DNA from 2 places in the Dyadobacter sp. HNCC25DJ185 genome. Region 2 is predicted to be linked to the other one. Evidence: riboswitches for the same ligand, from Rfam matches in the RefSeq annotation. Region 2 holds a riboswitch; the other holds the start of a gene.
The links. A riboswitch is a leader RNA that binds a small molecule or an ion and turns the genes downstream of it on or off. The one in region 2 is predicted to bind thiamine pyrophosphate.
Positions count from the first base shown of each region.

Region 1: another riboswitch for thiamine pyrophosphate. It lies ahead of AC1XUF_RS18270 (TonB-dependent receptor); the one in region 2 lies ahead of thiM (hydroxyethylthiazole kinase).

Region 1 covers NZ_JBXHAR010000006.1:180,074-186,673, forward strand. Annotated here, with positions in the region: gene AC1XUF_RS18260 (S41 family peptidase) at 1-660, opposite strand, end outside; gene rocD (ornithine--oxo-acid transaminase) at 657-1,919, opposite strand; TPP riboswitch at 2,615-2,708, shown strand; gene AC1XUF_RS18270 (TonB-dependent receptor) at 2,783-5,230, shown strand; gene hemE (uroporphyrinogen decarboxylase) at 5,258-6,283, shown strand; gene AC1XUF_RS18280 (D-glycero-alpha-D-manno-heptose-1,7-bisphosphate 7-phosphatase) at 6,294-6,600, shown strand, end outside.
Region 2 covers NZ_JBXHAR010000008.1:329,384-335,983, forward strand. Annotated here, with positions in the region: gene thiD (bifunctional hydroxymethylpyrimidine kinase/phosphomethylpyrimidine kinase) at 1-219, opposite strand, end outside; gene thiE (thiamine phosphate synthase) at 246-929, opposite strand; gene thiM (hydroxyethylthiazole kinase) at 962-1,756, opposite strand; TPP riboswitch at 1,854-1,946, opposite strand; gene hxpB (hexitol phosphatase HxpB) at 2,003-2,677, shown strand; gene AC1XUF_RS23470 (sensor histidine kinase) at 2,734-4,047, shown strand; gene AC1XUF_RS23475 (hypothetical protein) at 4,156-4,587, shown strand; gene AC1XUF_RS23480 (amino acid permease) at 4,632-6,314, opposite strand; gene AC1XUF_RS23485 (phosphatidylinositol-specific phospholipase C/glycerophosphodiester phosphodiesterase family protein) at 6,512-6,600, shown strand, end outside.

The DNA.
Region 1 (6,600 bases), on a different contig from region 2:
GATAAACTGATGATACACTATGTAACCGATTTTGTTGGCCCCATAGGTAAAAACAGTATCAAAGAAAACCGGGTCTTCCTGCAAAACGATAGGCGTCACTTCTTTCTTGGTAGTTCCCTCTTCCAGAACTCCGTCTTTGTCAATTTTGGCTAATGTATAGGTCTTTTTGTCCTGGGAATTTAAAAGCTGGCTGTAGTTGGTCCCCGTCAGCTTCTGATCGTTGACACTGCTGAAAATATCCCCACGCACAAACCCGGCTTTGGCAGCGGGAGAATCGGGTATCACATACAATACAATACCGATTACATTGGTGGTCCCGGTAGGGTAGTACACCAGCTTGTATTCCATTCCCGGTGTTTTGGATTCACCAGCCAGAGATGCCTGCAGTTCATCGGCGCTTTCCTGGATCCAGGAAAACCGGTCGCCGTCGGGCCTTAAAGTAGGATCGTATTTATAAAGCAGCGATTCGAAAAAACTTGCAGGGTCTTTGTTATAATCTGGTGTAGCTGTGATATGGTCGTTCCAGTAATACCAGTACTTCATATTGTCGTAAATCCACTTGTTTGTCTCGGTTTCATTGGCCGGATCTACGGTTTTATCTTTACAGGAGACCAGTAACGCTCCCAGCAAAATGACAGGCAGGAAAAATCTCAGTTTCATAGAGTGTTGTTCATTTCAAGAAATACCTCTTTAATAATATCACAGGCCTCATTCATTTGTTCTTCATTGATCACCAGCGGCGGTGCAAAGCGAATTTTATTGCCATGGGTCGGCTTGCAAAGCAGGCCTTTTTCCATCATTTTGTAACAAAGGTTCATGGCTGTCGCACTGTCTTCACTGTCATTGATTACAATGGCATTCAAAAGTCCTTTTCCTCTGACGATTTCGATCAGCGAGCATTGCCCCTTCAATTCAAGCATTCTGCTCCGGAAAAGCTGGCCCATTTGCTCGGCATTTTCTGCCAGTTTTTCATCTTTTACTACCTCCAGGGCTGCAATGGTAACAGCACATGCCAGCGGATTACCGCCATATGTGGAGCCATGCTCCCCCGGAGCGATGGTCAGCATGATCTCATCGTCTGCCAGTGCTGCTGAAACTGGCATTGTGCCTCCTGACAAAGCCTTTCCCAGAACCAGGATATCCGGCTTTACGCCTTCCCAGTCACATGCAAGACGTTTGCCGGTACGTCCAATGCCGGTTTGCACTTCGTCTGCTATAAAAAGCACATGATATCGGGTACACAGATCCCTTACACCCTTTAGATACCCTTCTTTCGGAACTACCACGCCCGCCTCTCCTTGGATGGGCTCAACCATAAAACCGGCAATGTTGGCATCACTTTTGAAGATATCTTCAAGTGCATTCAAATCATCATACGGAACAATTGTAAAACCCGGAAGAAATGGCCCGTAATCATTGGTACTGGAAGGATCTGTGGAGGCCGAAATCGCAGCCAATGTCCTTCCCCAAAAATTGCCGGAGGCGAAGACCATCTTAGCCTGGTCCGGCTGGATGCCCTTTACTTTGTATGCCCATTTCCGGGTAAGCTTCAATGCGGTTTCGCCGCCCTCCACGCCTGAGTTCATCATCAGAACTTTATCATACCCGAAATAGTCGCAAAGAAATCTCTCGCATTCTCCCAGCCGGTCATTGTAAAATGCCCTGGAAGTCAATGTGAGCCTTTGGGCTTGCCGCGTCATCGCGTCGATGATATATGGATGGCAGTGGCCCTGGCTTACGGCACTATAGGCAGACAAGAAATCGAAATATTGTTTTCCTTCCAGGTCCCATACAAACACACCCGAACCTCTTTCCAGCACAACAGGCATGGGTTTATAATTGTGGGCGCCATATCTGTATTCCAGCTCCATTGCCTGCTGGGAAGCACCTACGTCCATCGTGTCTGTATAGTTAGGCATTATGATATTGAGTATTAAAAGACCGTATTGAGTTACGTAAAAATAATGAAAAGCTGCGACTGATTTTAGCGTTCTGTTTTGCTCGGGCCAAAAGATTATATTTGTAATGACTAAGCAGGCATTGTCATGCAATTGCAATAAATCTCCGACAGCAAAGGCGTTTACATTCCCATTCAAGAATGGAACGAACTGAAAAATAAATATCAGGATATTGAACCGGAAGAAACCGGTGATACTCCCCTATGGCATAAAGATCTGGTTCTAATCAGATTGGAAAATTACAAAAACGATTCTACTCAACTTCTTGATTTCAATTCTTCTATGAATGAAATTGAGGAGGAGCTATGACATATAAGCCTGTAATTTTATCCTCCGCAAAAAACGATATCAGGCAGCCGCGATCTGGTATACTGAACAACAACCTGGCCTCGGAAAACGATTTGTTAATTCAGTAAGAAGCAAAGTCAAAAAATCTCGTCCAATCCGGAAATTTATACCGTGAGATATTCAAAAGTCCACACTGCAATTGTTGATGTCTTTCCTTTCATGATTCATTTCCTTGTCGATGATTCCGACAAAAGGATTATTATCATTTCAATTTCTCACATGAGTCAAAATCCAGCCATTTCGCCGGGTCGCGAACAATAACTATCATTTTGATTGCAATAATCGCCGATTCTGACGTAGCTTTGCAGCATAATCTCAAGGGGTGCCCTACCAAACGGGCTGAGATCATACCCATAAACCTGATCCGGGTAATGCCGGCGTAGGAAGAGAAGGCCGAAAGTTATTTGGCTGACCAAACTTAAATTTTTATTCAACCCAAGATAGGTGGCCCCTGCCTGTTGTAACATTTTATCGCAATGCGAAACGTTACTGCCTATCTGCTCATGCTGCTTTGCAGCATCCTGCTGACTCCTGTTATTGCCCAAAAAACCGTTTCCGGACGGATCGTTGACGCCGAAGACGGCAAACCATTACCTGGTGCTTCCGTAAAAGCCGGCGAAGTGCGAGGTACCAATTCCGATCAGGAAGGAAAGTTTATCCTGAGAAATATTTCGGAAAATATCGCTGCACTGGACGTCTCTTACATCGGTTATCAGACCACAAAAGTTGAAATTTCTTCAACAAACACACTGGAAATCAAACTGACAAAAAGCACTTTCCAGGCTGATGAAGTGATTATTAATGCAACCCGGGTGAATGACAAAACCGGGATGGCCTATTCCAATATTACTGCCGCGGCCATTGACAAGCAGAACCTGGGACAGGATTTGCCGGTACTGCTCAATTTTACACCCTCGCTGGTAAGCACGAGCGACGCCGGAGGTGGCGTGGGTTACACGGGGATACGCATTCGCGGCTCCGACGCTACACGCATCAATGTGACCGTCAATGGCATTCCCTACAACGATGCCGAAAGCCAGGGCGTATTCTGGGTCAACATGCCCGACTTTGCTTCTTCAGTGAGCAGCATCCAGATTCAGCGCGGTGTAGGAACTTCCACAAATGGCTCGGGCGCATTCGGCGCGACTGTCAATATCAACACCAATGCTTTCAGGCAAGAAGCCTATGCCGAGTTAAATAACTCATACGGGTCTTTTAATACCTTCAAAAATACCATCAAGCTTGGCTCCGGATTGATTAAAGATAAGTTCACTTTTGACGCGCGACTATCCCGCGTTTCCTCCGACGGATATGTGGACCGTGCATCATCGGAACTGCATTCTTATTATTTGTCAGGAGGCTATTTTGGTAAGAAAAGCTTTGTTCGCGTCAATGTATTTTCCGGAAAAGAACGTACCTATCAATCCTGGAACGGAGTGCCCGAAGCAAAGCGGAGGGGTGACCGCGAAGGGATTCTCGCCTATATTGACCGCAATGGTCTCGGTGAAAAAGACGCCGAAAACCTTATCAATTCCAACAACCGGACTTACAATTCCTACACTTACAAAAATGAGGTCGACAACTATCGGCAGGATCACTACCAGGTCGTTTCGTCTCACAATTTGAGCGATCAATGGACTTTTAACCTCAATGGTTTCCTGGTACGCGGCCTGGGCTATTATGAACAATACCGCGCCGGGGATAGCTATTCAAATTACAATCTGCCGAATGTGGTGATCGGCAAAGACACCCTGGGCCAAACGGATATCATACGCCGCCGCTGGCTGGATAATTACTTTTATGGGTCCACATTTTCATTGGACTTTAATAGTTTCAAAAAGCTTACAGCCAGCATTGGCGGTGGCTGGAATAAGTACGATGGAGATCATTATGGTAGGATTATCTGGGCCCGGAATGCTGGTGATATTGAAAACGACCACCAGTATTACTATGGAAAAGGAATTAAAAAGGATTTCAACTTATATGGAAAACTGTATTACCAATTCACCGATAAGCTCAATGCCTTTGCTGATCTGCAATACCGGAATGTAAGTCATCATATCTCCGGAATCGATAATGATTTGGTTCAGTTGGCCTACGACCAGTCTTACAACTTTGTGAACCCCAAAGCCGGGCTTACTTACAAACTCTCAGACAGAAGCTCGGCGTATGCATCGTACAGCATGGGCAACCGCGAGCCCAACCGTGACGATTTCACCTCTTCAACGGCTGGCTTGTTCCCCAAAAGCGAAAGGATGCACAATGTGGAGGCGGGTTTCAGAACGCAAACCGGCAGGTGGGCTTTATCAGCGAATTACTATCTGATGAGCTACAAGAATCAACTGGTACTGACTGGTCAAATCAACGACGTAGGAAGTTCCGTCCGGGTAAATGTCCCCAAAAGCTATCGTACCGGTATTGAGCTGGAAGGAGCTACGGTATTTAATAAATTCCTGAAATGGAACGTCAATGCCACTTTTAGCCAAAACAAAATCGACAATTTCACCGAATACATCGTGAATTATGATGATGGCGGCTACAACACCGTTAATCACGGCAAATCGGATATTTCGTTTTCTCCCAACGTAATCGCAGGAAGCCAGTTCACTTTTGTGGTCAGAAAAAACCTGGAGCTAGCTCTTCTTTCCAAATATGTCGGCAAACAATACCTGGACAATACCTCAACCGAAAGCCGTAAATTGGATGCCTATTTTACCAACGATCTACGCCTTTCATGGACCATCAAACCAGCCTGGGCCAAGGAAATTGTTTTCAACTTACTGGCTAACAATATATTGAACGAGAAATACGAATCCAACGGCTACACTTACGGCTACTTTGCCGGAGGCGCCCTGACCCAGGAAAATTTCTACTTTCCACAAGCAGGAACAAACTTCCTGATCGGGTTGAATTTTAGGTTTTGATATATACTTTCTCCATACCTTTGCCGCATGAACTTGAAAAATGACCTTCTATTACGTGCGGCAAAGGGTGAAAAAACGGAGCGCACGCCTGTATGGATGATGCGCCAGGCCGGACGGATTCTGGCCGAATACAGGGCTGTCAGAGAAAAAGCCGGAAGTTTCATAGCGCTGGCTACCACGCCTGAAATGGCCGCGGAAGTCACGTTGCAGCCGGTGGATATCCTGGGCGTGGATGCCGCCATAATCTTCTCGGACATATTGGTTATTCCCGAAGCGATGGGTTTACCTTATGAAATGATCGAGCAGCGCGGCCCGGTTTTCCCCAGTACCGTGCATACCATCGATGATCTTGCAAAATTGCATATTGCCGAGCCTGAGACGGATCTCAAATATGTGCTCGATGCAATTAAACTCACGAAACAAGGTCTCGAAGACAGAGTGCCTTTGATCGGGTTTGCCGGGGCTCCTTTTACCATTTTCTGCTACATGACAGAAGGAAAAGGATCCAAGACCTTTTCGGTCGCTAAAAGACATTTGTATGCAGATGCCGAATTCTCGCATCAATTGCTGCAGAAAATAACGGACAGCACCATCGCCTATCTGAAGGCCCAGATCGCAGCGGGTGCAGACCTCGTACAGCTATTCGATTCCTGGGCGGGTATCTTATCCCCCGAACAATATCGTATTTTTTCATTGCCCTACATCAAGCAGATCTGTGACGCCATCATTGAGGTTCCGGTTACTGTTTTTGCCAAAGGCGCGTTTTTTGCCCGACAGGAAATCGGCGAGCTAAGTTGCTCAGTAGTAGGTCTGGACTGGAATATGGATATTTCAGAGTCGCGAATGCTAATCCCCGATAAGACATTACAGGGAAACCTCGATCCATGCGTGTTGTATGCTTCTTATGACCAGATCCGGGTTGAAGTCAAAAAAATGCTTCAACAATTCGGAACACAACGGTACATTGCCAATCTCGGACATGGCGTGTATCCGGATACAGATCCTGACAAAGTGCGCTGTTTTATTGATTCGGTCAAAGAATTCTCCTGTTAGTACCCCATTTATGATTTTACCGAAAACAAAATGCGTTTTTCTGGACAGGGACGGCGTGCTCAATGAAGATTGCCCTGATTATGTGTATAATCTGGAAGACCTCATTATCCCGGAAGGTGTGCCCGAAGCGTTGAAATCGTTAAAGCGGGCGGGATATTTATTGATTGTAATTACCAATCAGGCTGGCATTGCCAAAGGTTTGTATACCGAAGAACAGGTTTACGCGATTCATGAGGAAATGCAGAAAGCCTCCGATAACTCGCTGGACGACCTCTATTTCTCTCCTTACCATCCCCAAAACTCGGGTCTTTCCCTTT
Region 2 (6,600 bases):
AGTTAAGTCCTCAAACACCGCTTCGAGTTGTTCCCTCAAAAATCCGGGAGGGACCGGGTGAATGGCCCTGACGCCCGTTGTGTTCTGAGCGGTGAGGGCGGTAATGGCCGAAGCCCCGTAGCCGCCGAGTGCGGCAATGGTTTTCAGGTCGGCCTGGATGCCTGCGCCTCCGCTGCTGTCGGATCCGGCGATGGTTAATATGGTTGGATATCTGGACATATCGACGTCTGGTCAGGCGCTATCGTTTACGATCGGGAGCTGCCGTTATAGTTGGTTGAAGGAACGACGGATTGCATCACTGTTTTCAGCCGGAAGGCCGCTTCGTAAGGAGATGTCGCACTGCAAATAGCGGAGACTACCGCAATCATTTCAGCCCCATTCCCAATTGCCTCTGCAACGTTATTGCCATTTAATCCCCCGATGACGGCAAGACTATGGCTGCTGTTTTGCCGTGCCCACCGAAGGCCTTCGATTCCCCACGGCTTTTTAAGGTCTGTTTTGGTAGGTGTTTCAAACAAGGGACTTAGGGCCAGGTAGGATAAATCCATAGCCTCTGCTTCCAATACATCCGCTTCATTTTCAGCCGACAGGCCGATTATTTTTCCTGCTGGCAGCAATTGGTTCAACATTTCAAAAGGCATATCAGTCTGCCCTACATGCACTCCGTCAGCGTCTGCGGCCAGGGCCACATCGAGCCGGTCGTTGATGATCAAGGGAACATGATAAGGTTGCAACAAGTCCCTCAGCCGTTTGGCGCGATCGATAAAAGCGCGGGTGGATAAGTGTTTTTCCCGAAGCTGGACCATCGTCACCCCGCCTTGCACGGCTTCCTCAACCACCCAGTAAAAATCCCGTCCGAGACACGCGGCTTCATCGGTTACCAGGTATAAATGGCGGGTCAAAGGAATGATCGGGTCTGGAATTGTCATTTGCTGTCAGGTTTGATCTTAATTCACATTTTTTAACTGACTTTGGCCAGTTCTGCCAGATGCGCAGGGCTAACTTCGGAAAGACTATCCAGAAAAGCAATTTGAAAAGTACCGGGTGATTTTGCATCGCGAAACGCCAGTTCACCGCAAACGCCCATGGTCACTGCTGCTGAAACGGTCGCTTCAAAAGCATCTGCGACAACCGCCGCGTAAGCACCGGCAATCGCGGAAGCCGAACATCCCATCCCCGTGACTTTGGTCATGACAGGCACGCCGTTCGAGACATAGGCTGTTTTGTCACCGCAGACAATCACATCAGTAGCGCCACTGACACTCACAACAGACCCGAAACGCCGGGACAACGCACGGGCTGCTTCGATGCTGTCTGTTGAATCGGCCGTACTGTCCACACCTTTTGTCTGAATGTTTGCTCCGGCCAGGGCCAGGATTTCGGAGCCGTTTCCTCTGATGATAGTGGGCTGTACGGTTTCCAGCAATTCGCTCAGCACTTTGTTCCGGTAGGAAGTAGCACCTGCACCCACCGGATCCAGAATGATCGGCTTATTGAGTCGTGCGGCGGCTTTCATAGCCAGTTTCATTCCCTCTACCCAATGCGGTGACAAAGTCCCTATGTTAACAACCAGCGCCCCGGCAATAGCTGCCATTTCTTCCACTTCTTCCAGGGCGTGAGCCATCACAGGCGATGCGCCTATTGCGAGTAAGGCATTGGCCGTGTAATTCATCACCACGTAATTGGTAATGTTATGCACCAGCGGTGCAGATGCGCGCAGGTTTTGCAAATTGTTTGCCAATTGAATTTTCATCATCCAAAGATTTGGTTTTAAATAAATTGAATGGACGAAAGGAGCAAGTTGAACATGCATTCGCGACGGCATGCCACTTAAAGAGAGAAAAGATATTGACTATCTTGTGTTCGCTTTTTCCTACGACAGTATCAACTGTTTCAGGTTCAAAGGGTATAAATCTCAGTCCTTTTGGACACCCCTAAAGCCATTCTTAGTTGCGAATGTAGTAGTTTTGGACGGTTTATAAAAAATTCTGCTTACCATACGATGATTAAAGCTGCGATATTTGACATGGACGGGCTGCTGATCGATTCGGAACCGATCTGGCATGAAGCTGCCCGCGAAGTCATGCAAAAAGTGAATTTCGAGATCACCGACGCATTGAAACTGCAGACTACCGGCCTGTCGATCAAACTATTCCTGGATTTCTGCCACCAGATCCAGCCCTGGAACACCCCTTCTTTTGAAGAGCTTGAAAAAGATATTCTTGAACGGGCCCATGCCAATATTCTGGCTCATGCCGTAGCCATGCCCGGCGCGATCGCCTTAATCAAAGAGCTGAAATCCCAAGGTTTAAAACTGGCCGTTGCCTCGGCATCCCACATGGAACTGATCGAAGGCGTTTTGAAAAGACTGGACATCATTGATTATTTTGACACCTGGCATTCGGGGGAGCTGGAGAAATTCACCAAGCCGCATCCGGCGGTGTACCTGACAACGGCCGCAAAACTAGGCGTACTGCCCGAAGAATGCATTGCATTTGAGGATTCTCATGCAGGACTGCGTTCGGCGCATGCGGCCGGGATGATTACCATTTCGGTCCCTACCATGGAAGTTTTTGATCATCCGAAATTTGATATGGCGCATTACAAGATCAGTTCACTGGAAAAATATATATTGAGCGAAATGTCCTGTGTTCCTCAAAATGCCATGGATAACTAAACCCCGAATCTTCCATTCCCTTCACCTGCATGTTAGGACTTCGACACTTCAGTATAATGATCATGATCAGGATAATTGTGATTATCCTGAGTGTTATTGCCTTGGCATGGCTTGCCAACAAGCACACCAACGAAATGCTGGTTTATGTCCTTGGAACCATCTTCATTTTTGTACAGGGGTCCTTGCTATATCAGTACGTGACCAATGTAAACCGCAAGCTGACCTACTTTCTTGAATCCGTCCGTTATTCCGACTTTACGATCAATTTCCGGTCGGACAATAAGATGGGGCGGACATTTAAGGAGCTTAACCAACAATTCAATGAGGTTTTGCATGCATTCAGGCAGGCACGGGCAGAAAAAGAGGCCAACCTGCAATACCTGAACACCATCGTACAGCACATTGGTACCGGCCTGATCACTTTTGACAGTACCGGACAGGTTAACCTCATCAATAATGCAGCGCTCCGGATGCTCGGCATTTACCGGCTACACCAGCTAGGCGAACTAAAAGACAAACATCCCAGGCTTTATGAACTACTCTCGGATCTGAATACCGGTGTCCGCGAGTTGTACCGCACGCCTTCCGACCAGCCACTGGCACTGCAGGGTGCCGCCATCCAGCTGCGTGGCATGTGGGTCAGGATTGTTGTTTTACAAAATATCCAGACGGAATTGCAACAACAGGAAGTAGAATCATGGCAAAACCTTACCCGCGTGCTGCGTCACGAGATCATGAACTCCATGACACCCATCGTCTCATTGGTAGGAACCATGCGGCTGATCGTCAATGAAGACATTGAAAAGTCGACCAGCGACCAGGAGGCTGTCAAGGATTTAAAGGAAGCATTGGCGACATTGGAAAAAAGAAGTAAAGGAATGATGCAGTTCGTAAATGCCTACCGCGATTTTACTACATTGCCGAAACCCGTCTTTGCCAATCTGAGTGTCGCCGAGCTTTTGCAGGAGGTATTGCAACTGCTACAGACCGACCTGACGCAGTCTGGTGTGCTCTGGAAGCTTTCCGTCAAACCCGAAACGTTGACCGTTAAAGCCGACGCGAGCCAGATCCAGCAGGTCCTGATCAACCTGGTTAAGAATGCATCAGAAGCTTTTTCGAGCCAAAGAAACCGATTGATCACATTATCCGCTTACCAAACCGACAACACGGTGATGATCGAAGTGGAGGACAATGGAGATGGGATTGAACCTGAGGCCATTGAGAACATTTTTATCCCTTTTTACACCACAAAAAAGACAGGGTCAGGTATCGGGCTTAGTCTCTCCCGCCAGATCCTGCAACAGCATAACGGCCAGCTGAATGTTTCATCGGAAGTAGGTAAAGGCACCGTTTTTACGCTCATCATATAATCTTCTCAAATACTTCGCGGGCTTGCATCCCTTGTTCTCAGGCTGCCGTATATATTACAACCATTGGAAACCGTTTTCCATCCCAGGGAAAAATACATTCTGACTGTTATGAAAAATTACGTGATCTCAAGCCTGTTGGCGGTTGGACTGCTAGGCTGTAAAAATTCAGGTATTGATAAAAAAGAGGAAGGGCTTAAATACAAAGAAACCATCACCATGAACGATGTCCCCAAAGCTTCGCTGACCTTTTATGAGGTGACGGACAGTCGCTGCCCCGAGGGCGCTACCTGCATTTGGGCAGGCAATGCATCGGTAGATCTGCTGCTGAGCGGGGTAACCGTAGAGGGAGGAATTAATGAACACATTAAAATGTGCTCAGGCGCTTGCGGAGGAAGTTTTGGCGAAGATACTTTGATTAAAAAATTCGCCGGAGAGGAATACCGTATCATTCTTCAAGAGGTGAAACCTCATCCCAAAATCACGGATGAAATTAAAAAAGAAGACTACTCTATTCTCCTTAAAATCGAAAAAACCAAATGAGCGCATAGCTTACCAAACCTTAATGACCTGGTAAGCTATGCCCATCAGGCCAGTTTACTCTTCCGATATCCGTAGCTGAAATAAATAACCAGCCCGATCGCCAGCCAGATCACAAAAATCAGCCAGTTGGAAGAGCCTAGTTCGGTCATCAGGTACAGGTTGGTGAGGATGCCGGCAACCGGCAACAATGAAAAATTGTGCTGATAACCCAATATCGCAAGGCTGCACCAGACGATCCAGAATACAATGGTCAGGAGCTTGTGCTCAATTAGTTCCATGAAAGTCAGCATCCTCCATTCGACGAGCACTTCTTTACCGTAAGTCAGCAAGCCAACCACTGCAAGAACAAATAATATTCCGATCAAATACTTTCCATTGAGGTAAGGCACCTTGAATTTAGACTGTGCCGAAATTCCTTTGTGGTCCAGGTAAAGCACGCCGCCGCAGACCAGGATAAAGGCGAAAAATGTCCCCACACTAGTGAGGTCCACAAAAAAATCCATTTTAAAAAACAATGCAGGAATACCAACCACAAACCCGGTCACAATGGTCGCAAAAGAGGGCGTCTGGAATTTGGGGTGGATTTTCGAGAAACGTTTCCAAAGCAACCCATCGCGGCTCATGGTCATCCAGATTCTCGGCTGGCCCAGCTGGTAAACCAGCAGCGCGCTGGTGATCGCGATCACCGAACTCACCGAAATGATCCCTGCCATAAAATCCAGTCCATTTTTCTCAAAAACAAAGGCCAGCGGATCACTCACTTTGAGTTCGGTATAATTAACCATTCCGGTCAAAACCAACGTGATCGCAACATATAATACGGTACAGATTACCAGGCAGTAGATCATGGCCTTGGGCATGTCCCGCTGCGGGTTTTTGCATTCTTCCGCCGTTGTGGATATCGAATCAAAACCAATAAATGCAAAGAAAACCGAAGCCACGCCACCCATTACTCCTTTGATTCCATTGGGAGCAAACGGGGACCAATTTTCGGGTTTCACGTAAAATGCCCCGGCAAAGATGACCAGCAGAACGACCCCGATTTTAAGGACGACCATGATATTGCTGGCGGTCCTGGATTCGCGTATCCCAATATATACCAGTGCAGTGATCAGCAAGGTAACCAATCCTGCGGGGAGGTTCAGCATGATGTGGAAACCGCCGATAGTTGGCGCCGTCTCATAGGCTGCCGCAGCAAATTTTTCATAGGTGCTCAGCTCTGCTCCGACCGTATGCAGCTTGGCAAATGCTTCCGAAGCGGTTTCCTGGTTAACCGTCAGCCAGCCGGGAAGTACGATCCCGAAACCTTTTAACATACTCGTAAAATACTCCGACCAGGAAATCGCAACCACCATATTGGAAACAGCATATTCCAGGATCAGCGACCAGCCAATAATCCATGCAAATAACTCACCGAAAGCCACATACGCATATGTGTACGCACTACCAGATACAGGGACCGTGCTTGCAAACTGGGCGTAAGACAATGCGGTAAAAACGCAGGCCACAGCGGTAAAAATGAACAACAAAGACACGGCAGGCCCTCCGTTGTAACTCGCAACACCAATGGTACTGAAAATCCCGGCACCCACGATCGCTGCAATTCCCAATGAAACAAGATCCCTTACACCCAGTATTTTAGCTAGTCCGCTTCCTTCTACGGAGTTGGCATCTTTCAGAATTTGTTCGACTGTTTTTTTACGGAATAGCGAGGAACTTTGTTTCATGCAGGAACCAATTTATGGGGTATCAATGAGAAATATGTTTGGCTAAAATAATGATATTCTCAGCTTATCTTCCCATCCGTTAAAAATTTGTTCGGCAAATCTCAAAAATTCAATACAAAATTCTTTTTCCCGAAATCAAACAGGTCAGGATTGCGTTATTGACCTGCTAATGCGCTACTTTATACTCACCACCAGTTATGAAATCCGGCTTTACGTTCCTCATTCTCCTTGCTTTAATTGCGCCGCTGCATGCCCAGGATATTAAATCCTACACAACGGCACAGGC